DNA from 2 places in the Lysinibacillus sp. NPDC093712 genome. Region 1 is predicted to be linked to the other one. Evidence: a T-box and tRNA genes for the amino acid it is inferred to sense, from the RefSeq annotation. Region 1 holds a T-box; the other holds one or more tRNA genes.
What was found. A T-box is a leader RNA that pairs with one kind of tRNA and senses whether it is charged. The one in region 1 lies ahead of ileS (isoleucine--tRNA ligase), so its partner is inferred to be a tRNA-Ile.
Positions count from the first base shown of each region.

Region 2: it encodes a tRNA-Ile, which carries the amino acid that the T-box ahead of ileS (isoleucine--tRNA ligase) is inferred to sense. The anticodon was not compared.

Region 1 covers NZ_JBNNUU010000003.1:316,950-341,412, forward strand. The annotation lists gene lspA (signal peptidase II) at 1-51, opposite strand, end outside; gene ACQKNX_RS14175 (cation acetate symporter) at 649-2,217, opposite strand; gene ACQKNX_RS14180 (hypothetical protein) at 2,244-2,570, opposite strand; gene ACQKNX_RS14185 (helix-turn-helix domain-containing protein) at 2,816-3,994, shown strand; gene ileS (isoleucine--tRNA ligase) at 4,174-6,942, opposite strand; T-box leader at 7,141-7,363, opposite strand; gene ACQKNX_RS14195 (DivIVA domain-containing protein) at 7,469-7,993, opposite strand; gene ACQKNX_RS14200 (RNA-binding protein) at 8,089-8,877, opposite strand; gene ACQKNX_RS14205 (YggT family protein) at 8,982-9,260, opposite strand; gene ACQKNX_RS14210 (cell division protein SepF) at 9,281-9,778, opposite strand; gene ACQKNX_RS14215 (YggS family pyridoxal phosphate-dependent enzyme) at 9,762-10,466, opposite strand; gene ACQKNX_RS14220 (YlmC/YmxH family sporulation protein) at 10,640-10,876, opposite strand; gene sigG (RNA polymerase sporulation sigma factor SigG) at 11,053-11,826, opposite strand; gene sigE (RNA polymerase sporulation sigma factor SigE) at 11,941-12,648, opposite strand; gene ACQKNX_RS14235 (sigma-E processing peptidase SpoIIGA) at 12,662-13,495, opposite strand; gene ftsZ (cell division protein FtsZ) at 13,697-14,863, opposite strand; gene ftsA (cell division protein FtsA) at 14,917-16,200, opposite strand; gene ACQKNX_RS14250 (small basic family protein) at 16,296-16,667, opposite strand; gene ACQKNX_RS14255 (DUF881 domain-containing protein) at 16,671-17,390, opposite strand; gene ACQKNX_RS14260 (DUF881 domain-containing protein) at 17,538-18,266, opposite strand; gene ACQKNX_RS14265 (cell division protein FtsQ/DivIB) at 18,244-19,098, opposite strand; gene ftsW (putative lipid II flippase FtsW) at 19,121-20,200, opposite strand; gene murD (UDP-N-acetylmuramoyl-L-alanine--D-glutamate ligase) at 20,241-21,590, opposite strand; gene mraY (phospho-N-acetylmuramoyl-pentapeptide-transferase) at 21,587-22,561, opposite strand; gene ACQKNX_RS14285 (stage V sporulation protein D) at 22,687-24,463, opposite strand, start outside.
Region 2 covers NZ_JBNNUU010000004.1:492,042-496,981, forward strand. The annotation lists gene ACQKNX_RS17760 (CynX/NimT family MFS transporter) at 1-1,018, shown strand, start outside; gene ACQKNX_RS17765 (nitric oxide synthase oxygenase) at 1,666-2,712, opposite strand; tRNA gene ACQKNX_RS17770 (tRNA-Glu) at 2,933-3,004, opposite strand; tRNA gene ACQKNX_RS17775 (tRNA-Asn) at 3,006-3,082, opposite strand; tRNA gene ACQKNX_RS17780 (tRNA-Ile) at 3,095-3,168, opposite strand; tRNA gene ACQKNX_RS17785 (tRNA-Gly) at 3,173-3,246, opposite strand; tRNA gene ACQKNX_RS17790 (tRNA-Phe) at 3,256-3,328, opposite strand; tRNA gene ACQKNX_RS17795 (tRNA-Ser) at 3,341-3,433, opposite strand; tRNA gene ACQKNX_RS17800 (tRNA-Ala) at 3,449-3,524, opposite strand; tRNA gene ACQKNX_RS17805 (tRNA-Pro) at 3,537-3,613, opposite strand; tRNA gene ACQKNX_RS17810 (tRNA-Arg) at 3,637-3,713, opposite strand; tRNA gene ACQKNX_RS17815 (tRNA-Leu) at 3,730-3,818, opposite strand; tRNA gene ACQKNX_RS17820 (tRNA-Gly) at 3,824-3,898, opposite strand; tRNA gene ACQKNX_RS17825 (tRNA-Leu) at 3,945-4,029, opposite strand; tRNA gene ACQKNX_RS17830 (tRNA-Lys) at 4,038-4,110, opposite strand; tRNA gene ACQKNX_RS17835 (tRNA-Gln) at 4,128-4,202, opposite strand; tRNA gene ACQKNX_RS17840 (tRNA-His) at 4,214-4,289, opposite strand; tRNA gene ACQKNX_RS17845 (tRNA-Trp) at 4,326-4,399, opposite strand; tRNA gene ACQKNX_RS17850 (tRNA-Tyr) at 4,412-4,495, opposite strand; tRNA gene ACQKNX_RS17855 (tRNA-Thr) at 4,502-4,577, opposite strand; tRNA gene ACQKNX_RS17860 (tRNA-Asp) at 4,590-4,662, opposite strand; tRNA gene ACQKNX_RS17865 (tRNA-Met) at 4,669-4,743, opposite strand; tRNA gene ACQKNX_RS17870 (tRNA-Val) at 4,769-4,844, opposite strand; partial or broken rRNA gene rrf (5S ribosomal RNA) at 4,859-4,940, opposite strand, start outside.

The DNA.
Region 1 (24,463 bases):
CCATTGATCTAAAATAATCACAAAAGCGGCCAATCCATAATATTTATACACAGCTATTCCTCCGTTCACTCAACATCTAACCTATTCTACCATAAGAGCTTATATAGCAATAACTAATATAACATGAAAATATGACGGAAACACAAGGCTGCGGCCCAAAAGTAAAAATCATAGCGCTTCGCCTATTGTACTGTCAATAAAATCACATAAACGCCCTGCCTTGTCCGTTCAAAACCAAGATTTCCAAATCGATGCCTCCACGAAAAATAAGAAGCCGTTGATTTCCATTCCAGGCGCTCCCTTTCCGCAGGCACGGCTCCAACTAATTTTTGTGGCGGTGCCACAAAAATGGATTTTCCGCTCGTGCTGTTCCTGCCGGAGTGTCGCGCCCTCCACTCCAATCAACTAGTATCCACTACTAATAAATTATACCGCTTCTAAAGAACACATGTTGATGATATTCTTTTACGCTTTCTCACAAAAGTGCCCATGTGAGTTTGTCTCGTACTAAAGTGTCAACCACCACCTTAGTAGTTTACAAACCCATTTCTCTAAAAGAAAGACAATAGACCAGCCCAAATTTCTTTGAGTTGGTCTACCGCCTATGTTTTCAATACTCTGTAAGTTACAGCCTGAAAGTATCAGGGCCTATGCAGTTTCAGATTCTTTCGAGTGTACGCGCTTCATAAAATCATTTACATCAGCAGGTACTTTACGATCTAACAATGACACAATAATGACAGAAAGGAAACCTACTGGTACAGTTATAATACCTGGGATTTTAAATTGTAGGAAACTCGGCAGTGTTCCTGGTAAGAAAATCATCCACATGGACACAACAAGGCCAATCACCAATCCAGCAATAGCTCCTTTTTCTGTCATACCTCTCCACCAAATACCTAAGATAAAAATCGGTGTAAATGTACTTGCAGCAACCGTAAATGCTAAAGCAACTAAATGACCGATCGATGCATCCTTAACGAGTAAACCTAGTCCACCATAAAGAATACCTAAAATAACAATAGCTACTTTTCCGGCAACTACTCGTTGTTTTTGCGTAATATCTTTTTTCATAAAGCTAGCGTATAAATCATGTGCTAATGCGCCCGAGCTGGTAATGAATAGTCCTGATAAATTAGAGAAGATTGCAGCGAATGCCCCTGCAATAACAAGGCCAAGAAGCCAATCGCCTCCTAAGGCAAGCGCAGTTGTTGGAATAACCATGTTATTGCCACCAAGTACTAAATCTCTCATCACTTCTTCACTTGCACTACCTGAGATGAAAATAGCACGGCCCACAACGCCTAAAAAAACAGCTAACAAGAAGAACGTACTGGCAATTCCAATGGCCATTAAAGCAGATTTACGGGCAGCCTTAGCACTTGGATTCGTATAAAAACGCAATAAAATATGCGGTAATCCAATAGTACCTAGCGCTAAACCGATTGTCATACTTATCGTTTGCCAAAACGTTGGGAAATAAAAGCCTGTCCCAGTCCATGCCCCACCATCAAAGTTAATATCACTACCATCCAAGGCATACGGTGATGTACCTGTAATAGGGCCATTAAAGGAATTAATGGCTGCTAAAATTTTGTCGTAATGCAAGCCCCCATACATTGCTGCAATAAGCATGACAATGAACGCTCCTAGACGAATCCAAAGCTCTAATGCTTGGTTGATTGTCGTCCCCTTCATTCCACCTATTCCTACGTAGAAAATCATTACTATACATGTAAAGATAATACCGAATTCATAAGATGTACCAAAAAACATACTTAATATTTGTGCTGCTCCTAACAGCTGCGGCGCCGCGTAGAAGCCTGAAATCGCTAAAACAACAATTACTGCGGCTAAACGAGCTCGTCTACTATGAAAGCGATAAGCTAAAAAGTCTGCTACAGTAAATGCTCCAAAACGTCTTAATGGCCCAGCAACAAAAATAGCTAGTAGCGTCAAGCCAATTGAGAAGCAAAATGCATAATAGGCACCATCATAGCCTAGCTGAAATGTTAAACCCGCAATCCCTAAGAATGTAGCTGCACTTAAGTAGTCTCCCCCAATAGCTGATCCATTCGTAAACCATCCAAAGCTCCGTCCCCCAACGAAGAAATCAGATGCCGTTGTATTTTTTTTCGTTAAATACGTAATGTACACAATGGTTCCCATGAGTACAATTGTCAACAACATTTTTGGTTCTAAAATCGTCTCAATCATTCAACCTACCCCCTTTAGTGAACTACTTATTTGACATTTTCATATTTTTTCAAGCGCTTTTCATACAAAGCCGTATGGACATATGCAATAACAAAGGCCATCACCATCATGACAATTGTCGTGACAAACCACGTTACAGTCATGCCTCCCCATACTTTCTTAAATGCAATTTCAGGAGCAAACCAATTCATTACCGGGATACTAAAAATTAAAATAAAATAAAATACCGTTAAGCTAAAGCCTGTAGTAAACTCATCCTTCATAATTTTATGCGTCGTCGGATCTAACGGTGGCAAATCTCTGACATCCACAGTTCCAGCTTCCACATACTCATAATCATGACTCCCCGCCATATTACTAACCCCCTTTTGTCTAGGTGAATAATTATCTGAAATTTCAAATTATTATTCACTACAACTATTCTATTCTATTTTTCTAATAATATAGGTACAATATTTTGCTGTATTAGTACAAAATATTGCTATTTTAAGTTAAAATACTTTTATCAATCTTCTTTTTGTTTTTTGATTTTAGAAAGGGGCTGTTTAGCATTTTAAGCGTCGTATGGTACGTTGAGAATTCAATTGAAAAACAGCAAATGATAGGATGGCTAGAAGAATTTCTCCCGCATACATTTATTGAATGTACACGACCGAGCGCACAAGAGGTGGCAATTTTCGTCTATGAAATTAACCATTTATTTGATTGGGTAAAGGTCAAACGATTAAAGAAAAATTATCCTAATAGTATTATTGTCCCTATTGTTGCAGTACACTTAACCTATTCAACAGGTATTGCCATTGAATTAAATTTACTAGCACTTCTTATTAAACCTTTGCAAAAACAAAAATTTTTACGAATTGTAAAAAAACTTTATACATCCTATAAAGATCAACAAGCAAGTACCGTTACAATGCTTGAGCTATCACAACAAATCCCACACAATCATACGTCACCATTTCGCGAAGCTTTTTTGAGACGACTCATACGGGGTGAAATTAATAACGAACAGGAAATTGTTCAAGCTTCTTCGTTTTTATCAACTGACTGTATTCCAAATATCGTTTTTTTAATCCAAGGCTATGTAGATGCTCAGCAAAACCGACCGATACTGTACGATGCAAGTAGTGTTATTACCAATGTCTTTCGTCAGCATTTTTCGGACAAAGCACCCCTGTCCTTTTTAAATTTCGAGCGTTACTTATTATTGCTGATGCGGATTCCTCATACGTATACATCATTTAAACGTTGGACAGATGGTGTCACCACTTTACTGACCGTTATCGAGCTTTTGAAAAGAGATTATAATATCCACCTTTTTATAGGAATTGGTGGTGTGTTTTTGCAATCTATGCAAGTTAAAGAATCCTACAGTCAGGCTAGAAAAGCACGTAGAAAGCCACCTGTAGATAATATTCATATACGATTTTATGAGGACTTAACGGAGCATGAACAACTACAAAAGGCTATTCAATATATCGAGGAGCATTATGATGAGCAACTAATTATTAGTGATGTCGCCAAATCAATTAATTTTAGTCCTACTCACTTTAGCCGCTTATTTAAAAAAGAAACTGGTCGTAATTTTGTTGATTATGTAGCGTATACTCGCATAATTAAAACACTCCCGTATTTACGGAAATTTGACTACACCATTGAAAAAATTTCAACAAGTTCTGGCTTTAATACACCCAATTATTACAGTCTTACATTTAAAAAATATGTAGGAATTTCTCCAACTGACTACCGCAATACAATCGAAATATTGTTTAAGTAAATATACTGAATGCTCAGTTCTCAAAACAACTTCGTACAGACACCCTCGCTTACTTCCTATTCAACGTTACTTTCCACTATCGTACTTAACTTTAGATCGGTATGTTCACAGCTATCCATTCATATAAAAAATGAGCAGTCGATTTCATCATCGCCTGCTCATTTTTATTTCATAAAATTTTATACGTAATACTTTTCAACAACTTCTGCACAACGAGCACATACTGTTGGTTGCGCTTCATTTGTTCCAACTGTTTCAGAAATTGACCAACAACGCTCACATTTCTCACCTGTTGCTTTTTCAACAACAATTGATGCATGTTCTAAAGCTAGCGCTTCAGCAGGAGCTGATTCAATTGGTGCTACCTCAAACGCAGAAACGATTGATAGCTGAGCAAAATCAATGTTAGCATCATTCAATAATGCTAATACTTCTGGTTTTGCATAAACTGTTACTTTCGCTTCAAGAGACTTACCGATTGTTTTAGCATTTCGAGCTTCTTCTAATGCTTTTAAAATAGCATCACGTACATCGATAATTGTTTCCCATTTTTCACGTAACTCATCGAAGTTTGCTTGCTCAACTACTGATGGGAAATCCGTTAATTGAACTGATACCTCTTCTACAACACCTTGTGCGTGTAAATAAGACCAAACTTCATCTGTTGTATGTGGGATGATTGGTGTCATGATTTTTACTAATGTCATTAATGTATCGTAAATAACCGTTTGCATTGCACGTCGATCGTGATTGTCATGACCTTCAATATAAACAACGTCTTTTGCGATGTCTAAGTAGAATGAAGATAGTTCTACAGCAACAAAGTTATTAACCGCATGGTAAACAGCAGCAAAATCATAACGATCATAAGCGCTACGCACTGTTTTTAATACATCTTGTAGACGCATGTAAATGTATTGATCCATTTCACGTAAATCCGAATATGGTACACGGTCTTTCAATGGATTGAAATCAGCTACATTGCCGTGTAAGAAACGGAATGTATTACGGATTTTACGGTAAACTTCAGAAACTTGCTTTAACATATCCATTGAAATACGAACATCGGCAGTATAATCTACAGAAGCTACCCATAGGCGTAAAATATCAGCACCGTATTGATCCATTACCTTTTGTGGGATAATTACATTTCCTAGTGATTTACTCATTTTGCGACCATCGCCATCTAGAACGAAACCATGCGTTAAGAGACCTTTATATGGTGCATAGCCATTAATCGCCACAGACGTAATTAACGACGAGTTAAACCAACCACGGTGTTGGTCAGACCCTTCTAAGTAAAGATCAGCTGGATATTTCATACCACGTTCAACTAGCACACCTTGGTGAGATGATCCTGAGTCAAACCAAACGTCCATAATATCGTTTTCTTTCGTGAATTCACCATTTGGACTTCCTGGATGCGTAAAGCCTTCTGGCAATAATTCTTTAGCCGTCATTTGGAACCAAATATTTGAACCATGCTCACGGAATAGTGTAGAAATACGTGCAATTGTTTCTGGCGTAATAATCGGCTCACCGTTTTCAGCATAGAAAATTGGAATCGGTACACCCCATGCACGTTGACGAGAAATAACCCAGTCTCCACGGTCACGAATCATATTATAAAGACGTGTCTCGCCCCAAGCAGGTGTAAATGCTGTCGATTTAACCGCATCTAATAATTCATCACGGAAAGCATCGATTGACGCAAACCATTGTGGTGTAGCACGATAAATTACTGGTTTTTTCGTACGCCAGTCATGTGGATAAGAGTGCGTAAAGAAGTTTAGTTTTTCTAATGCGCCAACTTCTTCTAATTTAGCAGTAACCATTTTGTTTGCATCATTGTAGAAAACACCTTCAAAGCCTGGTGCTTCATCAGTATAACAACCACTGTTATCCACTGGACTTAAAATTGGTAAACCATATAACTTACCAATTTGATAGTCATCTTCACCGTGTCCTGTAGCAGTATGAACACAACCAGTACCTGCCTCAGCAGTAACGTGCTCACCAACCATTACAAGCGATTCACGGTCGTAGAACGGATGTTGTGCTACGATGCGATCTAAAGCTTCCCCTTTTACCTCTTGAATAACTTCATAAGATTCCCAATCAAGTTCTTTTGCAACTGTTTCAAGCAATTCTTTCGCAATAATGAACTTTTTATCCGCTACTGCCACAACAACATAGATGAATTCTGGATTTAGAGAAATCCCTAAATTCGCTGGTAATGTCCAAGGTGTAGTAGTCCAAATAATAAATTTCGCATCAGCTGGTACAACACCTTTTGCATCTTTAATCGCAAAGCTTACATAAATAGAAGCTGATTTTACATCTTTATATTCAATTTCAGCCTCTGCTAATGCAGATTCTGAAGATGGTGACCAATACACTGGTTTTAAGCCTTTATAAATATAGCCTTTTTCAGCCATTTTACCGAATACTTCAATTTGTCGAGCTTCAAATTCTGGTTTTAACGTAATATATGGGTTTTCCCAATCACCACGGATACCTAAACGTCGGAATTGCTCACGCTGATTATCGATTTGTTCATATGCATATTTTTCGCAAAGCTCGCGGAATTCAGCAATAGACATTTCTTTACGTTTTACACCTTTGTTCGTTAAAGCTTGCTCGATTGGTAAACCATGTGTATCCCATCCAGGAATATAGTTAACATGGAAACCTGTCATTGAACGATGACGTGTGATCATATCTTTCAGCACTTTATTTAAGGCGTGACCAATATGGATATCACCATTTGCATAGGGAGGGCCATCATGTAGAACATATTCAGGGCGACCTGCTGTACGCTCCATTTGTAGTTTATTGATGTCCATTTCATTCCATTTTTCTTGCATTTTTGGTTCATTCGCTGGTAAATTTCCGCGCATTGGAAAATCTGTTTTCGGCATTAGTAACGTTTCTTTATATTCAACCATTTGTTAATTCCTCCTTTATTTTTTGCAAACAGAGAACAATTGCTAAGCATTTAATTACATTCGACAGATTTTGTAAGTCCCAAGCAAAGGTAAAGAGGACACAACTTGTGCCAATCATTTAAATTACACCTTTTTGCTATACTTTCCTAGTGACACGCAAAACAATCCATTAACAACAAAAAAAGCCCCTCAATCCCTGTAAGGGACGAGAAGCTTGAACTCGCGGTACCACCCTAGTTGTAGTACATAATTGTACTACCGCTTGAAAGCACGTTAACGTTGTGCGCTCCGAAATAACTTACTAAACGTTCAGTTATTTAGCTCAGAAGTGATTTTCTTTGTTATTTGCTTGTCTGGGCTCACACTATCCCCAAATCGCTTTACTACACCTAACAAATACTGTCTTCGTCTCTGCCTATATGCATATCTGTTCTTATTTAATTACTATTACAATAGTATATGGAAATCCATGTATGGCGTCAAGTCATATTCATTACATGACTACGTCACTTTTTCAATGGACTATTTAGATTTCTTCTGATTCTTGGGCATCCCCAACAGAAGACTGAATTTCTGTTAAATCAATATCATATTGCAATAAATGATCCCAATCGTCTGCATTAAGTAAATCTAACTGTGCTTCAACAAGCATTTTAAATCGATTGCGGAAAACTTTTGACTGCTTTTTCAGCTCATCTATTTCTATTGTTACTTTACGTGCTTTCGTTAATGCCTCATTCACAATGCGATCTGCATTTTTTTCGGCTTCTTTCACAATAAGCTTTGCTTCTTTTTGTGAGTTTCTTCGTACCTCATCTGCTGCCTCTTGCGCGACAACAATTGATTTTTGTAATGTTTCCTCTAAAGAATTAAAATGTCTCGCTTGCTCTAAAGCCATTTCCAGTTGCTTATCGACATCTTTTTTTTCACGGAGTAGTTTTTCATAATCTTTAATAATTTGATCTAAAAATTCATTTACTTCATCTTCAGCATATCCCCTGAAAGATTTTGTAAACTCCTTATTATGTATATCAATAGGTGATAATGGCATACGATCCTTCTCTCCTTTACATGTACATTCGTAATTTCTATTATACAATTGTTCTAACAACTTAGCAGTAAAAATAAATAGAAATTACATGTTTTTTACCCTTTTTGGGTCAAACGACCGATTTGTAAACGAATTTTATCTTTCTTTGTTCGGCCTTCTGTCATTAATATTTTCATGCGACCACTACCTCGTACTGATAAAATATCACCTTCTTGACATTCAAAAGCAACACTATCTCGTTCAGTCCAGTTTACACGCACTTTTTTTCCAGTAATAAGTGCTTGTGCTTTTTGACGAGACACTTTTAATACCGTTGCAATAATGACATCCAAACGCATAGAAGTAACGGTATAAGATTCTTCCTGCCAGTCATCTTCATTTTCAATAAGCGCTTGTGACTCTTTAATTGATTCTACATGCACTTTAACCTTCCCAATTCCTGTTAAATGAAGGCGTACATAATCTGCTATCTCTTCAGCGACAACAAACTGCACTTGCTGCTCATTCACCCGAATATCTCCGAATTTAGCTCTGTCTAAGCCTAAAGATAATAGGGCACCGAGCACATCTGGATGGCGCAATTGGACAAATCTTGCAGGATAGTGAATTGTAAATACTGTAAGCTGATAATCTTCCTCTTGCGGTTCGAAATACGTTGGGAAAATAAGCATACGTTGACGTTCTGCTTCATGAAACAAGCCATCGCTTGTCGTTTGAAGCATATTATTTTGCGCAATGATAGACATTACGATAAAACGCTGCCTTGGATCTAAAAAATCTGTAAGTTTCGGAACATAGCGGTCTTCCACCTCACGTTGCCAACTTACTACCTGCTCAATAAAAGGTTGCTCGTCCTTCCTAAAATGTTGTATTAAATGCTCCATCTATCGTTCACCCCATCTACCTCATCCATTTGAAACTACTAGTATATGTAAGTCTAGTATTCCCTTTTTACACAAAAAATCCCCACTAATTGTGAGGATTTTGACTAAAACATAAAGAATATTTTTTGAATCACAATAAAAAGCCCATTTTTAATAAAATTCAACATGAATATTGCCACAATCGGAGAAATATCAATCATGCCAATAGGAGGAATGATTTTTCTAAAAAGCCCTAAGTATGGATCACACATTCTTTCAAGAAAACGGCCAATTGCTGAACTTTGAGCAGCTGGTACCCAAGACATTAAAACATATGCTACTAGCATAAATGAGTACACAGTAAACGCTAAATCCAAATAATGCAAAATTATATAAAAAGTCATATAAACTACAATCCTCGCTATTAATTATCGTCTAAAATAAAATTTGAAATTTCGCCAGACACTTCTACATTATCTGGTGTGCATAAGAATATATCTTTGCCTATACGTTGAATGTCCCCACCTAGCGCATAGACTGTACCGCTTAAAAAATCGATAATTCGTATACCTTGCTCTCGTTCAATACGTTGCAGATTAACAATTGTTGCTCTTTTGTTTTTTAAGTTTTCTGCGATATCCTGAGCCTCTGCATAAACTCTCGGTTCTACCAATACAACCTTTGCACCTTTTGTATTCATAGCTGCTTGTAAACTAACAATATTATTATTGGCATTTGTACTTTGCGGTACAATTTCATGAATTTGTGCCTTACGTTCTTTGATGACCTTTTTAGATGGTTTAGCTGCATGAATCGGTTGTTGTTGCACGGGTTGTTGCTGTTGAATAGGAGCTTGCGTGATTTCTTCTTCTAGGTCTTCTTCAAGATAAAAGAAGTTTTTAATTTTATTTTTCATGCTCATCCTGTTCCCCTCTTTCATTTCCAACAAGAGCCGTTCCGACTCGAACGAATGTAGCTCCTTCCTCTACCGCTATTTCAAAGTCATTAGACATGCCCATTGATAACTCGGTACAAGGTGCGTGTGCGAATCCTCGTTCGGCTATTTGCTGTTGACATTGTTTTAATTGCTTAAAAACAGAGCGAATAATTGTTTCGTCCTCTGTATTTGGTGCCATTGTCATTAAACCTACAACTTGAATTTTCGTGAAGTCTTGTAAAGATTCAATAAAAGTTACTGCGTCTTCTGCTGTTAAACCATGTTTTGATTCTTCACCTGACACATTAACTTGTACAAAACATTTTACCGTTTTTGTTGCTCTTTTTTCAATTTCTTCTGCTAAGCTTAAACGATCCAAGGAATGTAAGTAATCAATTTCGTTAATAACTTGTTTTACTTTTCGAGTTTGTAATGATCCAATATAATGCCAGTGTACATTTGCTTGAATGGCTTCAATTTTTTGTATTAAGCCTTCAGGACGATTTTCACCTAAATGTATAAGCCCTGCATCAATTGCTTCTTGTGTTCTCTCAACGGAAACCTCTTTCGTAACAGCAATAATTTGAACATTAGTTGCCTCACGATTTGAACGCTGTTGTGCTGCTTGTATTTGATTATTAATTTTGTCTAAATTTGTTAAGATTTTCGTCACTGTTTTTCCCAACTTTACAACTTAGTTTCCTTTATTGTAACAAGCAACTCTTCATTTATCAATGAATAGCCTGACCTATAAAAATGCTGATCCATTTACGCTGCTCACACGAAATGAGAGGCTACAGTCTTACTGTTCGAAAAATATGAGCGAGCAGCACAAATGCTAAGATTCTACGATAATGCCTTTACTAGAATGACATCCTTTCCGACTACAAGAACATCTTTCATATACACTTTTCTTATTGATTCTTCTCCTCTAAAAAACCCTAGATATTTTCGTGGCTCTGCAATCATAAATGCCGTTACATAGCCCGTTTCTTTTGATACTTCTGCATCTACAACAAAGCCTAAAAAACGTCCATTCCCTGCTTCTATTACTTCTTTTTGCTGTAACATCGAGAAACGCATCTGTATCCCTCCTACTAAATCAATTACCATTGTGTTTTATGTTGAGCTAAAACATTTACAATGCTTATTGATTAGTTGCTGTATTGCTAATAAAAATCTATGACCGCTATCTTCATGTTCGCACTAACGCAATGAAGATAAAATGCGCACCGAAGTTTCGGGTGCGCATTGTCTACTTACTTATAATCTTTCTGCATTGTTTCAATGGCATTTTTTTCTAGACGTGAAATTTGCGCTTGGGAAATCCCTAATTCTTTTGCAATTTCAGTTTGTGTCTCACCATAATAAAAACGCTTAGCTACAATCATCTGCTGACGTACATCTAACTTTTGTAAGCTTTCCTTCACTGACACGTAGGCAACCCATTGATCTTCTGATACATCATCATCACGTAATTGGTCCATCATATAAACAGCGTCTCCACCGTCTGCATAAATGGGCTCTTGTAATGAAACTGGGTCTTGAATGGCATCTAAAGCAAATAATACATCTTCCTTTTTCATGTCAATCATTTCTGCGATTTCTTCAATCGTTGGTTCTCGCAAATTATCGGTTATCCATTGCTCTTTTGCCTGCATCGCCTTATACGCAATATCTCTAAGAGAACGAGAAACACGTAGTGCATGATGATCACGCAGATGGCGACGAATTTCACCAATGATCATTGGTACAGCATATGTTGAAAATCGTACATTATGCTTCAAATCGAAATGATCAATGGCTTTCATGAGGCCAATACAGCCTACTTGAAATAAATCATCTGCCTGTTCACCCCTGTAGGCAAATCGTCCGACAATACTTAGCACTAACCTTAAATTACACATTACAAGCTCTTCCCGAATCTCTGTTTCCCCTGCTTGTAATCGAATGAAGAGTTCCTTCATTTCTTCGTGCTTTAAAATTGGCAAAGTCGATGTATCTAAGCCGCAAAGATCTACTTTTGTTCGCATATTCGATTCCTCCGGATGTTATTCTCTGACTAAACCGTTACATCAGTTTGTCCGACAGAATCGAGAATATGCAGAAAAAATGTGACCAATTTTAGGTAGGATAAATTTCCCTATCTAAGATATTGGCTGATTCAAATTTTCTCGTAAATCTTGTATAATTTTCTTTTCTAACCTTGAAATATATGATTGCGAAATTCCTAAATGATCTGCTACTTCTTTTTGCGTCATTTCAATTTTACCGTTTAATCCGAAACGACATTCCATAATATATCGTTCACGTGCTCCTAATAAATTAATGGCATGGAACATATGCTGACGTTCGATTTTCTTTTCAACATTATCTAAAATAATATGTTCCTCTGTCCCTAAAATATCAGACAATAGTAACTCATTTCCATCTGCATCAGAATTTAGTGGTTCATCTAGTGAAACTTCACCCTTCATGCGACTTGTTTTACGTAAATGCATCAAAATTTCATTTTCAATACAACGTGATGCATACGTTGCAAGTTTAATATTTTTATCGGTATTGAACGTTTCAATCGCCTTTATTAAGCCAATTGAACCAATACTAATTAAATCTTCAATCGGCGTACCCGTATTATCAAAACGTCTAGCAATATAAACAACAAGACGTAAATTACGTTCAATAAGTGTATCTCTAGCTCGTAAATCTCCGTTCATAAAGGATGCAATGACTGTGACTTCTTCTTCTCGACTTAGTGGCACTGGCAATGAATCATTTCCCCCTATATAGTACGTTTCACGACTCCGAAACTTACCCCATAATTTTTTCAAGCTAGCAAGTAGCCTAAGAAGCAATAGTTCTCCCCCTCTATGAGTTATTTGAAAGCGCTGAAAAATGTAAAATTGCTGCTGTGCTATGCGGAAAATTTTTAGCTTTTTTTGTTAAAACGATATATTCATTTGTTTTTACTTGTGATGACTCTCCTTTAATATGCAATTCATCAAAGCGAAAGCCTAAGACAACAGTTTGTTGTTGCACAGTATTGACATGAATAAATCGAATAAGACGCTGATAATCTACTGAAAACATTGATACATCGTAAGGATCTGTTTCTTGCCATTGCGATAGTGCATCTCGAATTGTTGCTGGTAAATAAGGTCGTAGTGCTGAATACGAAACGAAATGGACAGGTTTTCCCGACAGTGGCTCAATACATTGATTCCCTGTATCTACAAATGCCGAAAGTGGGATAACTTCATCAAAAACCTTTAAGGTCGTTTGAAATACAAACTGTCCACTGACACGCTCCAGCTTGACAAATCCCCATTGCTTATAAAATATAAGGAGATTACCAAATGCCAGCAATAAGCAAAGTACAATAAAGTGAATGACAGAAAGATTCTTTAAATACGGTTGTAATGCTGTTAACAGTCCGCCAATAACAATCGTTGCGGTCAGTACAATAGGACCTTGCTTTTGAAAGCTTCGAAGTTTAAAGCGAAAAGCTAGACCAATCAGTACAATAAAACTTAGCACAATCGTAAGCAGCATTTGACCACCGATTACAGCTATTAAACTACTAATAATTGAACTCATTAATAATCTCGTATTCTTTACATAAACGCCTGTAACTTTTGCTGTAAACGTCAATATTGCTAGATTATAAAGCGTATTAATGAGCACCAGCCATTCTCCATACATAACAGCCGCCTCCTACTTACAAAGTTAGCACGCCAGCGCCACAAATATTGTCAAACAATCGCATGATTTCCTTAAAATGTTTTGACAAAAAACTTCGTTTCCTTACACAAAAAGTGCCTGACACGCAAACAATTCAGAATTGTTTGCGTGTCAGGCACCTAAAAAAACTCGTATTTTACAGATGTAAAATACGAGTTTTTATTATCCGCGATTTTTACGGTTACGTAAAAATGCAGGTACTTCTAACATATCATCTTGTCCATAATTTTGCTGACTTTGACGCTGTGGTTGTTCTTGCTGAACATGTACCTCTTGGCGCTGCTCACGAATAGGTGCTTGTTGTTGAGGAGCAGCTTGTCGATTATTAATGCTGTTAATGCCTGGACGCGTATTTCCTCGGTGTTGTTGTAGCGTCTCTTCTGAGAAACCAGTTGCAATAACGGTTACAATGATTTCATCTTTTAAATTTTCGTTAATAACAGAACCGAAAATCATGTTAACTTCTTCATCCGAAGCCGATGCAACGATATCTGCAGCTTCTTGTACTTCAAATAAGCTTAGGTTTGAGCCACCTGTAATGTTCATCAAGACACCTTTAGCACCATCAATTGATGATTCCAGTAATGGGCTTGAAATTGCTTTTTTAGCGGCTTCTGCTGCACGATTTTCACCTGTCGCAATACCGATACCCATTAACGCAGAACCTTTGTTAGACATAATTGTTTTTACGTCAGCAAAGTCTAGGTTAATCAGACCTGGTGTTGCAATTAAATCTGAAATACCTTGTACACCTTGACGTAAAACGTTATCCGCTTCACGGAAAGCTTCTAGCATCGGAGTCGATTTGTCGACAATTTGTAATAGCTTGTCGTTCGGAATGACGATTAATGTATCGACAGCTTCTTTCATGCCACCAATACCACCAATTGCCTGTGTTTGTCGCTTTCGCCCTTCAAAAGTAAAAGGTCGTGTTACAACACCAACTGTTAGTGAGCCTAAATCACGTGCAATTTGGGCAATAACCGGTGCAGCACCAGTACCTGTGCCTCCACCCATTCCAGCTGTTACGAATACCATATCCGCACCGCGTAATACTTCTTCTAATTGTTCACGACTTTCTTCAGCCGCTTTTTTCCCTACTTCTGGATTAGCTCCTGCTCCTAAACCACGCGTAAGTTTTGTACCGATTTGTAGCTTAATTTCTGCTTTCGATAAATTCAAAGCCTGTGAATCTGTGTTTACTGCGATAAAATCAACACCTTGTACACCATGCTCTATCATTCGGTTAACAGCGTTGTTACCGCCACCACCCACACCAATGACTTTTATAACTGCAAGTTGATCAACACTTGTATCAAATTCTAACATTCTTTTTTCCTCCCACGGTAACTCGACTCTGTATCATTCATTACGCATTCAAGTTAATCAAAAAATTTATCAAATAATTTTTTTGCTCTACCGATTACGCTTCCTTTTGATTCTGAAGGTGTAGCATATTCTTGCTTTTTAGATGCTGGTGCTTGAGCACCGACAACCGCATACTCAATAGGCTGCGTATTCGTACCTTTTCCATAAAAATCATCTTCTAGATAGGCGTAACGAATCAGTCCAACTGCCGTCGTAAATGAAGGCTCTCTAACGCCAATATAATCTGGAGTATATATTCTAACACGCGTTTGCAGTATCTGGCGTGCTAATTGAGCTATACCATCTAGCTTTGCAACTCCACCTGTTAAAACAACACCACCTGGCAAATCTCGAACGCCTAGACGTGCTAACTCATCGATTACTAGTTCAAATAATTCTTCTAATCTAGCACCAATAATTTCTGAAATAAAGCGTTGGCTGTACTGATCCCTTGAATCTGTACCTACAACTGGCACTTCAAAAAGTTCCTCGTCTGAAGCATCATCGTAAAAGGCATGTCCAAATTGGTGTTTAATTTGCTCCGCTTGATCTGTCGGTGTTTTTAAAACAATTGAAATGTCTTTTGTAATATGATCCCCACCTACCGGAATGACACCAGTATGTGTAAGTAGCCCCTCTTCAAATACCGAGATAGTTGTTGAGCCGCCACCTAATTCAATAAAGGCTGTACCTTGGTTTTTTTCATCTTCTGTTAATGCAAAATAACCAGCCGCTAGTGGTTGTAAATAAATCTCTCTAATGCTTAATCCCGCTTTCTCTACGCAACGAAGTACATTGTGTAACAACGTTTTAGAGGTCGTAATCATTGTCGCATCCATTTCGAGACGAATACCAATCATACCTCGTGGGTCTTTAATTTCGTCTAAATTATCTACTATAAACTGTCTTGGAATGATGTTGACTAATTCACGTTCAGGAGGTATTGACATGACTTGTGCAGATTCTACCACTCTGTCTAAATCATCATCTGTAATTTCTCTATTTTCACTATTTACAGCGACAACACCTTTAACTAGTTGTAACATCGTCTGATTAGCTGGAACGCCTAAAACGACTTCATCGATTTGATAACCTGTCATTCGTTCTGCTTGTTCTACTGCTTTTCGAATAGATTGAACTGTTGCATCGATATCAACAATTGCACCTTTTCGAACCCCATTCGATTTTACATTACCGACCCCAATTACATGTAATTGTCCGTCGCTCATTTCACCTATTAATACTTTGATAGAGGAAGATCCTATATCGAGTGATATATATAATTCTTGATGATTCAAATTCGCTGCACCTCCTTGAAAATGCTCTTAATTTCATTCTATTGTAAATCTTGCCTAATGTCTAAGCAAATCGAGTATTTTGGTCAATTTTTCTCTCATTCTATGGAAGTTTTTTTCTTATTGTGACGTTTTTCATCTAACCGAGTTAGTAAAATACGCCTAATTATTGCTATATTTTGGAACAAACGCACTCCAAAGGCGAAAATGGCAGCTAAATACAAGTCCACCCCTAAATTCACACCTATGAACGCCAATCCCGCCGCAAGAACTATATTAAAAAAGAAACCTGATACAAATACTTTATCGTCGTATACTTGTTGTAATTGAGCTCGAATACCTCCAAATAACGTATCTAATGCAGCCAGCACTGCTATTGACAAATAATTTTCATAGATAGAGGGAATTTGGATATTTGTTAACAAGCCAAGCGCTAGTCCAAATACCAAACCTAAAAATGGTAGCCACATATATTAATCTCCTTTTTTGACCTCTGTTAAATAATCATTCGTCAATGGTTGATCGAATGCCGGTATGGTTAACTGTGCAGTAGGCTCCTCTATCACTAATTTAAAATTATCTAAATAAAATGAATCGATAAATGTTGAAGCTTGAATAGAATTATACATTTTTTGTGCTGCCTTATATGTGCTTGTCCCAACATAGATTTTGAAAGGTGGTGATGAAAGTGCTACACTATTCACCGTCGTTTTCCCATTTATGTCTCTGATGGCTGATGTATGAACAATACGATTGCCATCAATGGCAACACTAGCAGCATCATATTTAAATAATTCATTCAGTAATTGGGTAAGTAAATCCGGAGAAATCTCTTTCATTTCATACCCCATTGCAACTAATTCCGGCGCTGGCTCCACTCGGAGTACTACCCCTGGACCTGTAGTATCCGTTAAGCCTGCCTGTTGTTTTAATTGATTGACTGTGTCATTTAAAACAGCTTGTAAATTAGCTTTTTCAGATTGCTCATAGCGACCCATTACCTCATTAAGTGAGCGAATATCTGCTAATAATGTGGAATGCCTTTGCTTTTCTTCTGCTAATTCCTCTCGTATGGCCCAAATATCTCGTGTATCTCGCTCAGCTGGTTTTTGAATGGTATTGTATTGTACCGCTATCATCAAACCGATAATAAATAGCACGATCGTTATTCGGGTGTACATATTTTTTTTCAAAATAGCCCCTCCTAGACGTATCGCAAACAATTACTCCTTGATATCGTTAAATTTAGATGAATTGTAATATGAACAATTTTTATCTAGGACATCCGTGGGAGGCTTAACCTAATTTTTACCCCATGTTTATTCATGGAATAACAGTCGTTAACTTTCTACTTTTACATTTGGCATTGTTAACTTTTGATTTTCTTCTAATGACACTACAATATTGTCATTTAACAACTGATCTACTACGCCACCACTTAAGTTCAGTGAAGCACGGAGTGTTGCAGAATCCCCTATCGCCTCAATTACAAAGGGGGCAGGATGTTGCTTGCCGTCAATTGTAATAACAGGTCCATTACATCTTATATAGGAATTAGCCAAGACCCGTTGCCCATTAATGGCAATTGCCTGTGCTCCAGAAATTTTTAATTCATTCAATAATTTAAACACATGGCTTTCGTGGACGATATAATCATTAGGGTTTACAGATTTAGGATCGTAATCGCCATCTTGAAGCGTTATACGTATACCCTTTCCTTCTGAACTTAAATCACCTAATAGTAAACGTAAGTCTTCTGCTTCTTGAACTAATTGTTTAGAATCCTTTTCATTGGAAGCGAATTCTTTTTCGTAGTTCCGAATCTTTTCTTGTAACTTGTTCGCTTCTTCTGTGAGTTCTTTATTGCGCTCCTGCTGTTCAATCAACTCCTCACGATACGTATCTTCTTGTTCAAATAGCTCAGAATTATTGGAGCTTGTTTGTCGATTGTCCTTTGCTTGGTTGTAAGAATAGCCGATGATAAACCCAGTAGTTATACAAACGATGAGGAGCTCGAATTGTTTCCTCGTAAAGAAATTCCCTTTGCTATTCTGTTTCTTGTTGTTCATCTTCATTCACTTCCTGGTTGGCGGCATTTTCATCAGGGTTGTCCGCTTTTTCATCATGGTTGTCTGTCATATCAATGCTGACTTTATTGTACTCATCATTAAAAGGGCGGTAATATGAGCCAACCTCGATGTCGATAACACCCTTTTCTAAATTTGCTATTTGCGCAACAATTGAAGGATAATAATTTAGCTTATCAGCTAATGTTGGAATAACTGCACGTACTTCATAGCCATCATTCATATAAAGCTTGACCGCATTAGGATTAGCCTCATTACTGTTAGTATTGACTTGGGAGATTAAAGCTAATACTTCTGGTTTTAAACGTGCTAATTGCTCTACAAGCTTGTTAATTGTTTTTTCCCCTGTAATGCCAATAAAAACAGGTGCATCGATAGGGATATTGTCGCCCGCTTGTTCAAACTTCTTACCGTTCTCCAACAATGGGTAGTAAGTTCCGTCACCAGCTAAATACGCAACTTTTTTCCATTCCTTAATATCAATCGTTACGCCCCGCAGCCATTTGCGCTGGACATGTGCCTCTTGTACCCATTTGTCCTTTAGCAATGCCTGCTCTACATCTTTTACCGTAAAACCCCACATCGACTTTCCTGGTGCAAGCGTACTAGCCTCTAAATAATATTGTTCGTCAGCTAGTTTGGCACCATTAACCGTAATGCTTTTAATATCACTGTAAGGAGATTGAAAATAAAGGAGTACAGCTAGCACTAAAAAGAAAAGTAATATTAGGACAATGAATTTACGATTTGTACGCTTTTTTCGTCGCTGTTTAAGCGTAGGGATGCGATCTTCTATATCAATTACTTTCTCCATAAAAAGTACTCCTCCTTTATATTTATTTCGCTAATTGATAAATAATACCTATTATCAACCACATTGTTACTAAAGATGTTCCACCATAGCTAATAAATGGTAATGTGACACCGGTTACAGGAACCAAACCGATAACTACAGCTATATTTAAAAACGCCTGTACAGTTAACATTGTCACAAGTCCAATAATCGCATAATAGGATGTTCGTGTTTTAGCCTGTACTGCAAATTTATAACCAGCGTATATTGTCAGTATAAATAGTGCTAAAATAACGAGCCCACCCACCAAACCAATTTCTTCTAAAATAATCGCGTAAATAAAATCATTTTGCGGTTCAGGTAAATATAGAAATTTTTGTCTACTTTGACCAAAGCCATGTCCAAAGATCCCAGCTGGGCCAATTGCCATTAAAGATTGAACCGCTTGGAATCCACTTACCAATGGGTCTGCCCAAGGGTCGAGAAACGCTTCAATACGTTTAAGTCGATATGGTGCTGTGACAATTAAGCCTACTAATCCAGCAGCCCCCGCTACCATTATCATCACATAAAGCTTTAACGGATACCCTGCCACAAATAACAATAAAAAAACAGACACTACAAGTATAAACACAGATCCAAAATCAGGCTGAAGCATAATTAACACAACGGGTAACACCACGATAACAGCATGTCGCCAATTAACGATTGGCGTACCAGTTTTGTGCTGCGCTAATATATGACTGATATACACAAGCACAGTAATTTTCGTTATCTCAGCAGGTTGTATCGTTAATGGTCCTACACCAATCCAGCTTTGAGACCCATTTCGTTCAAGTCCAATACCAGGTATCAGTACAAGGACTAGTAAAACCAACGAAAATATATAAGCCATCTTCCAAAAGGATTGTTCTTTTAATATGTTTAATCGAATGGTAATTAAAAACACTACAATGCCTACCACAAAATACAAACTTTGTTTCATATAAAACGGCATTTTTCCACTATAATGAACGGCACTCCAATAGGTACCTGCAGAATAGACGAAAATAATGCCGATTATTGATAGCATCAAAGTTGTGACGAGCAATAAATAGCTTTCTTTCCCTCTCAGTAATGCCATCCTTCCACATCAAGTATATTCTAAAATAGTTACAGGCTCATTACAGCTTCATTACAGCATCAATAAAAACGTCACCACGAATTTCAAAGCTGTCATATTGATCCCAACTTGCACAAGCTGGTGATAGTAGTATAATATCTCCTTCTGCAGACATCGGTGCGGCATAATGAACAGCATCCTCTACATTTTGAGCAATAACTGTTTGCGATACACCACAAGACTTAGCAAATTCTACAAAACGTAAGCCCGTTTCACCGAACGCCACAACGCCTTTCACATGCCCCATACAAGGTCGTAATTCTTCAAAAGAATGCCCGCGGTCTAAACCACCCGCAAGCAAAATAACAGGTGCCTGGAATGCATCTAATGCACTTTTTGTTGCTAAGCAATTGGTTGCTTTAGAGTCATTATAAATTTTTCGGCCATTCCACTCACGGACAAATTGTGTACGGTGACGGACGCCTCCGAATTCAGCTAATACCTCTTCCATTTTAGCTTTGTCACAGCCAATCAATAGACAAGCTGCTACAGCGGCTAGAATATTTTCTAGATTGTGTCTACCAGGCAGAGCAATATTCGCTCTGTCCATAAACGGCTCACCTTGCCAATAGATTGTCGTATCATCAGCGCTAATTCCCTGTTCAGTACGTCCTTTAGAAGAAAAAGGTACTTTTTTTGCATTTGATTTTGCAGCATAGCCAACAACAATTGGCTGATCTGCGTTGTAAATGAAATAATCATTTTCATCCTGATTGCGTGTTACACCAAACTTTGCCTCAGCGTAGTTATCAAACGTACCATGATAATCAAGATGTGCATCATAAAGATTTGTTAAAATAGAAATTTTTGGTTTAAATGTTTTGATACCCATAAGCTGGAACGATGAAAGCTCCGTTACTATGACGTTATCCTCTTGTGCCTCTCTTGCTACACCGCATGCAACTGTGCCGATATTCCCTGCAATTAACGGTTTTTCCGCACCATTTTCCAACATCTCAAAAATTAATGTCGTCGTTGTCGTTTTACCATTAGAGCCTGTAATACCAATAAATGGCGCATCACTAATTAAATAAGCTAGCTCTATTTCTGTCCATACAGGTATATCACGACTAATTGCATCTGCTACAATTTTATTGCTATACGGGATACCAGGATTTTTTACAACTAGCTCAAATCCTTCATCAAGTAAATCCTCTGGATGACGACCACAAATAACTGTGATGCCTTTTTGCAGTAGACCTTGCGCATCTGGACTTTCATCAAACGGCTTTGAATCATTGACTGTTACAAAGGCGCCAAGCTCATGTAAAATCTCCGCTGCTGCCACACCACTTTTAGCTAGGCCTAAAACAAGGACTTTTTTATGTTGTAAATCTGTATATTCTCTCATAAGAACGCCTCCGATAAGACTGCAATCAATGCTACTGCTAAAGCAGTTGACCAAAATACAAGTACAACTTTCCATTCTGACCAACCTGATAATTCAAAATGATGGTGGATAGGACTCATTTTAAATATTCGTTTTTTACGAATTTTAAAGCTACCCACCTGTAAAATAACAGATAGTGTTTCAATAACAAACACTAATCCAACTAATAAAAGTAAAAACTCTTCTTTAACTAGTACCGATACCATAGCTAGTGCACCACCTAGTGCAAGTGAGCCTGTATCTCCCATAAATACCTTTGCAGGGTTTGCATTGAATAGTAAAAATCCTAATAATGCTCCTGTTACCGCAAATGTAAATAACGCGATATCTGCTTGGCTTTGGAATAGTGCAATAACACCAAATGCCGCAAATGCAATCGATGCAGTACCTGCAACAAGACCGTCAAGACCATCTGTTAGGTTGACAGCATTAGAAAACCCAACTAACCAGAAAATCATAAAGGCTACATAAAACACACCAAAATCAATTGTCCAGTCTGTAAATGGAATGGCTAATGATGTATCAAAAGAACTAACGTGCAATAGGAAGTATGCAAGAATCGCAATAACGATTTGCCCTATTAACTTTTGAATCGATGTTAACCCTAAATTACGTTTGAAAATGACCTTTAAGCCATCATCTAAAAAGCCAATTAATCCGAAACCTGCTAGTACAAGTAAAAGGACCACAGTTTGTGTTGTTAATAAATCTAAAAAGCTGCCAATTGCTACCGTTGTAATGATGATGGCCATTAAAAAGATAATGCCTCCCATTGTCGGTGTGCCTGCTTTTTTCATGTGTGATTTCGGTCCTTCTTCACGAATACTTTGCCCAAACTTCAATCGACGAAGAAGCGGAATACTAATTGGTGCCAAGATAACTGTTACTATAAAAGCAATAGCTAAAATGGTAAGCGTTGTTGCGAGTTTCATTGAAAAATCTCCTTTAAATCTTGTTTCACTTTCTTCTTCACGAAAAAAGCACAAACTCTCATATATTTATTACTACCCTTCATAATAATAGTGGTTCTTTCCCTTTTTTTAAAGGTAAAGTTACGTTAGTTCACTAAATATAAATGAATGGTGCCATCTTGTTTGATAACACTATCCACTTCAGGTAATTGACTACCAATTTTAGTACCTTCTCCATGCCATTCAATGCGGAATGGATAATGTTGCTTGGCAATATCATCCTTCGTTTGCCCTATGAAACTTGGTACTTTCACAGTAAGTGGGTCACCCCAACGATAATCTTTTTCAAGCTGTTCCTTCGATTTTTCAATGCCAACAAATGGAGCTGCATCTTCAATAATTTGGCCAACAATCGGAGCTGCTACAACACCACCAAATTGTGTTGTTTTCTTTGGATTATCCACCGCTACATAGACAACGATTTGTGGATTATCAGCAGGTGCAAATCCTATAAAAGATACGATATATTCGCCATCTTTATACCGTCCATTTTCAACTTTTTGTGCTGTACCTGTTTTGCCTCCAATACGTAGGCCATCTCGATATGCTTGTCGACCTGAACCTTTCGCAACAACCGACTCTAATGCCTCACGTACTTTTGCAGACGTTTCCTCACGAATTACTTGCCTTTTAATAACTGGTTCTGTTTCATTAATGGTTTCGCCAGTATCTGGATTAAAAATCTTTTTCACAACATATGGCGTATAGAGCTTGCCCCCATTGACGGCAGCAGCTACTGCTTGCACTTGTTGAATTGGTGTAACTGCAACACCTTGACCAAATGAGGTTGTCGCTTGCTCTACAGGACCAAATGCTTCTTTAGAAAATAATATCCCCGAAGCTTCACCAGCAATATTGGAGCCTGTTTTTTCTCCAAAACCAAAGTCTTTAATATACTGTAATAACTTTTCACCGCCCAAGCGTTGACCTAATTCAATAAAGCCTGGGTTACAAGAATTTTGTACTACTTCTAAAAACGTTTCATGTCCATGACCTTCACGCTTCCAACAGCGCAATCTAGCACCTGCAACCATCGTAAAACCTTGATCGTAAAAAGTATCATTTTCTAAATCTACTAAGTTCTCTTCTAAAGCGGCACTGAGGGTAATAATTTTGAAAGTTGAACCTGGCTCATATGTCATCCAAACCGGTAAATTTCGATTATAAATAACTGGCTCGACTAATTGATATTCGGCTGGATGAAAGGTTGGATATGAGGCTAAAGCTAGTATTTCTCCGGTATTTGGATTCATAGCAATCGCCATTGCTTGGTCAGCTTCATAGCGTTCCATTGCCTGCGATAGCTCTCGCTCAACGACTTGCTGTACATCTACATCAATTGTTAGCTCTATCGTTGCGCCATCTTCTCCAGCTTTCCATGCACTAGCGACATTCGGTAAGTTATTACCTTTCGCATCTGTAAAAAGCCTTATGGCAGAAGAATTAGCTTGTAATAGCTTGTCGTATTCATATTCTATCCCCGCTAGCCCTTGCGCATCATATCCTGTAAAACCTAAAAAGCGAGATAGTAGCGTACCATAAGGATATTCCCTTGAGTAATCTACACCACTATATAGTCCTTCAATTTGCATTCCTTGTAACTCAACAGCCTTCTCATAGGAAATATTTTTCGCTTCAGGTGCAAGCTTTACTAAGTACGCTTTTTTCTGCATCTTTTCTAACAGTTTTTGTTCATCTACTTCAAGCACCTGTGCAATTTTCGCTGCTGCTCCTGGAATATCTTTGCTTTGTGACGGCATGAAATATAATGTAGGAGCTAGCTTGTTCGTCACAATACTGTTACCATCTCGGTCCGTAATATGCCCGCGTTCATTTGCAAATGGAATTTCACGATCCCAGTTC
Region 2 (4,940 bases), on a different contig from region 1:
AACAATTCCATTGCTTGCATTCGCGCTAGTGTCACCTATTGCCCCATTAGTTGCAAGAAAACTGGGTCTTGAATTAACACTATTTATATCAACGATTTTATTAGCGCTAGGAATTGTACTGCGCTCACTTGGAACTACTGGATTACTCGTATTTGGTACAATGATAATAGGTGTAGCTATTTCATTTGGCAACGTCCTAATTCCAGGGCTACTTAAAATGAAATTCCCTTATCATGTTGGATTACTGATGGCATTTTTCACAATGTCCATGAATTTAACAGCTGGAATTGGTGCTGGTATTAGTTATCCCATAGCCAATGCATCTCTTGGCTGGCAAGGTGCACTTGCAATCGCTCTAGCCCTTGTCGTAGTGACGATTTTTATTTGGATTCCACAATTAAAATTTAATAAGCCTGAACCAACTGTAGCCGCTACGAAAGAACGTATACCATTGTGGAAATCACCAGTTACTTGGGCAGTCACTGGCGCGATGGGTTTTCAATCATTATTATTTTATACAACCGCTGCTTGGATTCCTGAAATCTATATTGCACAAGGTATAGCCGCAGATCGTGCAGGTTGGATGTTTTCCATCATGCAAATTTCACAAGTACCTATGGCTTTAGCTGTACCGATTATCGCTAGTAAAATGACATCACAGCGACCCCTCGTTTTAATGTTTACTGCCTTTTATTTCATCGGCTTTACTGGCCTTGTCATGGAATGGACTAGTCTTGCTGTATTGTGGATGATATTGCTAGGCTTAGCAGGTGGTGCTTCATTTTCACTTGCAATGATGTTCTTTACACTTCGTACACGTACGGCATTTGAGGCAGCAGATTTATCTGGCTTTGCGCAATCATTAGGCTATTTATTAGCCGCAGTAGGTCCTATTTTATTTGGTTACTTACATGATTTATTTGGCGGCTGGGATACAGCTGGATGGCTGTTTGTTGTCGTTGCGGCATTACTATTCTTCTGTTCGTTTAGAGCTTCTAGAAATGAATATATAAATTAAAAAAAGGTAGCTCATCATACTATGAGCTGCCGAGCTTGTCGACAAAAGGGATTAAGAATAGAAATCTTAATCCCTTTTGTTATTTTTATTGTGAAAAATGGGTTCTTACTTTCGTCTTGCCATACTTTTCGAGCATCCCCTCTCTATGAAGCTGTTTGAAGCTGTTTGAAGTTGATTGGAGTGGAGGGCGGGCGACTCCGGCTCAGAACGCACAGTACGTAAGACGCAACAGATCGCGCGTTAGCGAGGGTTGCGGCTTACGTTGTGCCCGCGGAAATCAACGGCAGTAGACCTCTAAATTTGTTTAATGATTAAAGCAGACGACTATCATATATAATCATAAGTGCGATAATCGTACTGTATTTTCATTTTTTCCTTTGAAAGAGCGTGTTGACACTAGTTAATTGGAGCGGAGGACGGGCGACTCCTGCTGGAACAGCACAGTACGTAAGACGCAACAAACCGCGCGTTAGCGAGGGTTGCGGCTTACGTTGTGCCCGCGGAAAGCGCCCGCCCGTAGCGGAAATCAACGGCAGTAGTCATCCCTATATTAGTTTTAAATAAAAAAGGACTATAGACAAATTCGAAAAACTTCGAGTTTGTCTACAGTCTGGGCAGCTCATCATCTATGAGTTGCCTCTTTACGTTTAGTAATGCGGTTTCTGATAAAAATAATTTGGTGTATTATAAACATTGACATAAGGCTTATGAAAAATATGTGTCGTTGCAGGAGATAACGGCGGAATCAACCAAGTCCAGTTGCCTGTTAAGTCACGGCCTGCCTTCTGCTCAGCCTCTTCAAATAGCTTAAATTGCTGTGCAGCAGTATGATGATCGACTATACTTACACCATCTTCTTTAAAGGAATGCAGAACAGCAATATTTAATTCAACTAATGCACGATCACGCCAAAGCGATGCCTGCTTTGTTGTATCGAGACCAAAAATTTCAGCAATCTTCGGTAACATATTATAACGATCATGATCAGCTAAATTGCGTGCCCCAATTTCTGTTCCCATATACCAACCATTAAAAGGAGCGGCCTGAAAATCAATACCTGCCATTTGAAAGCGCATGCTTGAAATAATCGGCACCGCATACCATTTCAACGCTAGTTTCTCCACCTGCGGATGCTCAGGATGGCGAATTGCAACTTCCAATACATCTTCACGTGGAATTGTAAATAATTGAGGTTGACGATTATCCACCTGTATAACGAGTGGTAGTACATCAAATGCTGTTCCTTCACCCTGCCAACCTAATGATTCGCATACTTTTGTAAATGGCACAGAATGTGGGTCACCAACGATGCCAGCTTCTGTCTCATAGCCAGCATAACGTATAAGCTGATGATTCCAAATCTTTACTCTTCCAGATGCAAATACCGTTATTGTTGGGCGAATTTTACCACCATTTGTCGCATACCGAATATGATGCAGCAGCTTCTCAAATATTCCTTGCTCATGTAAAACATCGCGTGCATCCTCAACATGCAGTGAATGCCAAAACAATCTTCCGATACATTTATTACTATTACGCCAGGCTACCCGAGCGCCAAAAGTAAGCTCCTCTGTTGAAGGAATATATACTCCCTCTTTTTCAACTTGCTGTAATCTATTTGTTAGCCATTGGGCAGACTCATTTTGCTCCATTTGATAAAGTGTTAAAAAACGTTGTATCTCTTGTAGTTTCATGTCGTTTTCCTCCATCTAACCTCATATTAGATGAATAGAAATAAATTCACCACGAAAAAATCCATCAGAAAACATACATCTTTTATATATGAAATACTTTGTTCAAATTTAAACCGACAGTCGAAAATTCTTCATCAAAATTTTATAAGAACTAAGTAAATAACTTGAAAAATTACAAAGAAAAAGCACGTAGCAACAATGTGCTACATGCTTTACTAGATGACCCCTACGGGATTCGAACCCGTGTTACCGCCGTGAAAGGGCGGTGTCTTAACCGCTTGACCAAGGGGCCATGGCTCCGAAGGCAGGACTCGAACCTGCGACAACCTGATTAACAGTCAGGTGCTACTACCAACTGAGCTACTTCGGAAAAATTTTATAATGGGCCTAAATGGACTCGAACCATCGACCTCACGCTTATCAGGCGTGCGCTCTAACCAGCTGAGCTATAGGCCCTCTTTGGAGCGGGTGATGAGAATCGAACTCACGACATCAGCTTGGAAGGCTGAGGTTTTACCATTAAACTACACCCGCAAAAAAAGATGGGTCAGGACGGAATCGAACCGCCGACACTTAGAGCTTCAATCTAATGCTCTACCAACTGAGCTACTGACCCGGAAAAAGAAAATGGAGGAGGTAGAGGGATTCGAACCCCCGCGCGGTGTTACCCGCCTGTCGGTTTTCAAGACCGATCCCTTCAGCCAGACTTGGGTATACCTCCGGAAATAAATAAATATGGTGGAGCCTAGCGGGATCGAACCGCTGACCTCCTGCGTGCAAGGCAGGCGCTCTCCCAGCTGAGCTAAGGCCCCAATTTTAAAAGATGGTCGGAATGACAGGATTCGAACCTACGACCCCTTGGTCCCAAACCAAGTGCTCTACCAAGCTGAGCTACATTCCGTTACTGTCTATCTTATCTTTTTATGGCGCGCCCGGCAGGAGTCGAACCCACAACCTTCTGATCCGTAGTCAGACGCTCTATCCAATTGAGCTACGGGCGCTTAATTTTATTAAAAATGGTGCCGAGGGCCGGAATCGAACCGGCACGGTAGTCACCTACCGCAGGATTTTAAGTCCTGTGCGTCTGCCAGTTCCGCCACCCCGGCACATTTGGAGCGGAAGACGAGGTTCGAACTCGCGACCCCCACCTTGGCAAGGTGGTGTTCTACCACTGAACTACTTCCGCATGTGCATAAGATTATTTATCCTGGCAATTATGAAATTTAAATAAATGGTGCGGGTGAAGGGAGTCGAACCCCCACGCCTCGCGGCGCTAGATCCTAAGTCTAGTGCGTCTGCCAATTCCGCCACACCCGCAAATATGATGAGCCATGAAGGACTCGAACCTTCGACCCTCTGATTAAAAGTCAGATGCTCTACCAACTGAGCTAATGGCTCATATTATGAATAAAAAATGGCTGGGGTACCTGGATTCGAACCAGGGCATGACGGAATCAAAATCCGTTGCCTTACCGCTTGGCTATACCCCAATATTATTATATGGGGCGACTGATGGGAATCGAACCCACGAATGTCGGAACCACAATCCGATGCGTTAACCACTTCGCCACAACCGCCATATGAACTATAACAGTAGTTTAATCTAAAAAAATTGGCAGGGGCAGTAGGAATCGAACCCACACCAAAGGTTTTGGAGACCTCTATTCTACCGTTGAACTATGCCCCTATTAAATAAAACTGGTGGAGGGGGACGGATTCGAACCGCCGAACCCTAAGGAGCGGATTTACAGTCCGCCGCGTTTAGCCACTTCGCTACCCCTCCAAGGGCTGGTGCCGGCGATAGGAGTCGAACCCACGACCTACTGATTACAAGTCAGTTGCTCTACCAACTGAGCTACACCGGCATAAAAAAAAGACGGTCCCGACCGGGATCGAACCGGCGATCTCCTGCGTGACAGGCAGGCATGTTAACCGCTACACCACGGGACCATAATTTGGTTGCGGAGACAGGATTTGAACCTGTGACCTTCGGGTTATGAGCCCGACGAGCTACCACTGCTCCACCCCGCGACAATATTACTTTAAGTTTTTAAAATGGTGGAGGATGACGGGCTCGAACCGCCGACCCTCTGCTTGTAAGGCAGATGCTCTCCCAGCTGAGCTAATCCTCCACGTAAAAAAACAAGCGAAGCGACGTCCTACTCTCACAGGGGGAAGCCCCCAACTACCATCGGCGCTAAAGAGCTTAACTTCCGTGTTCGGTATGG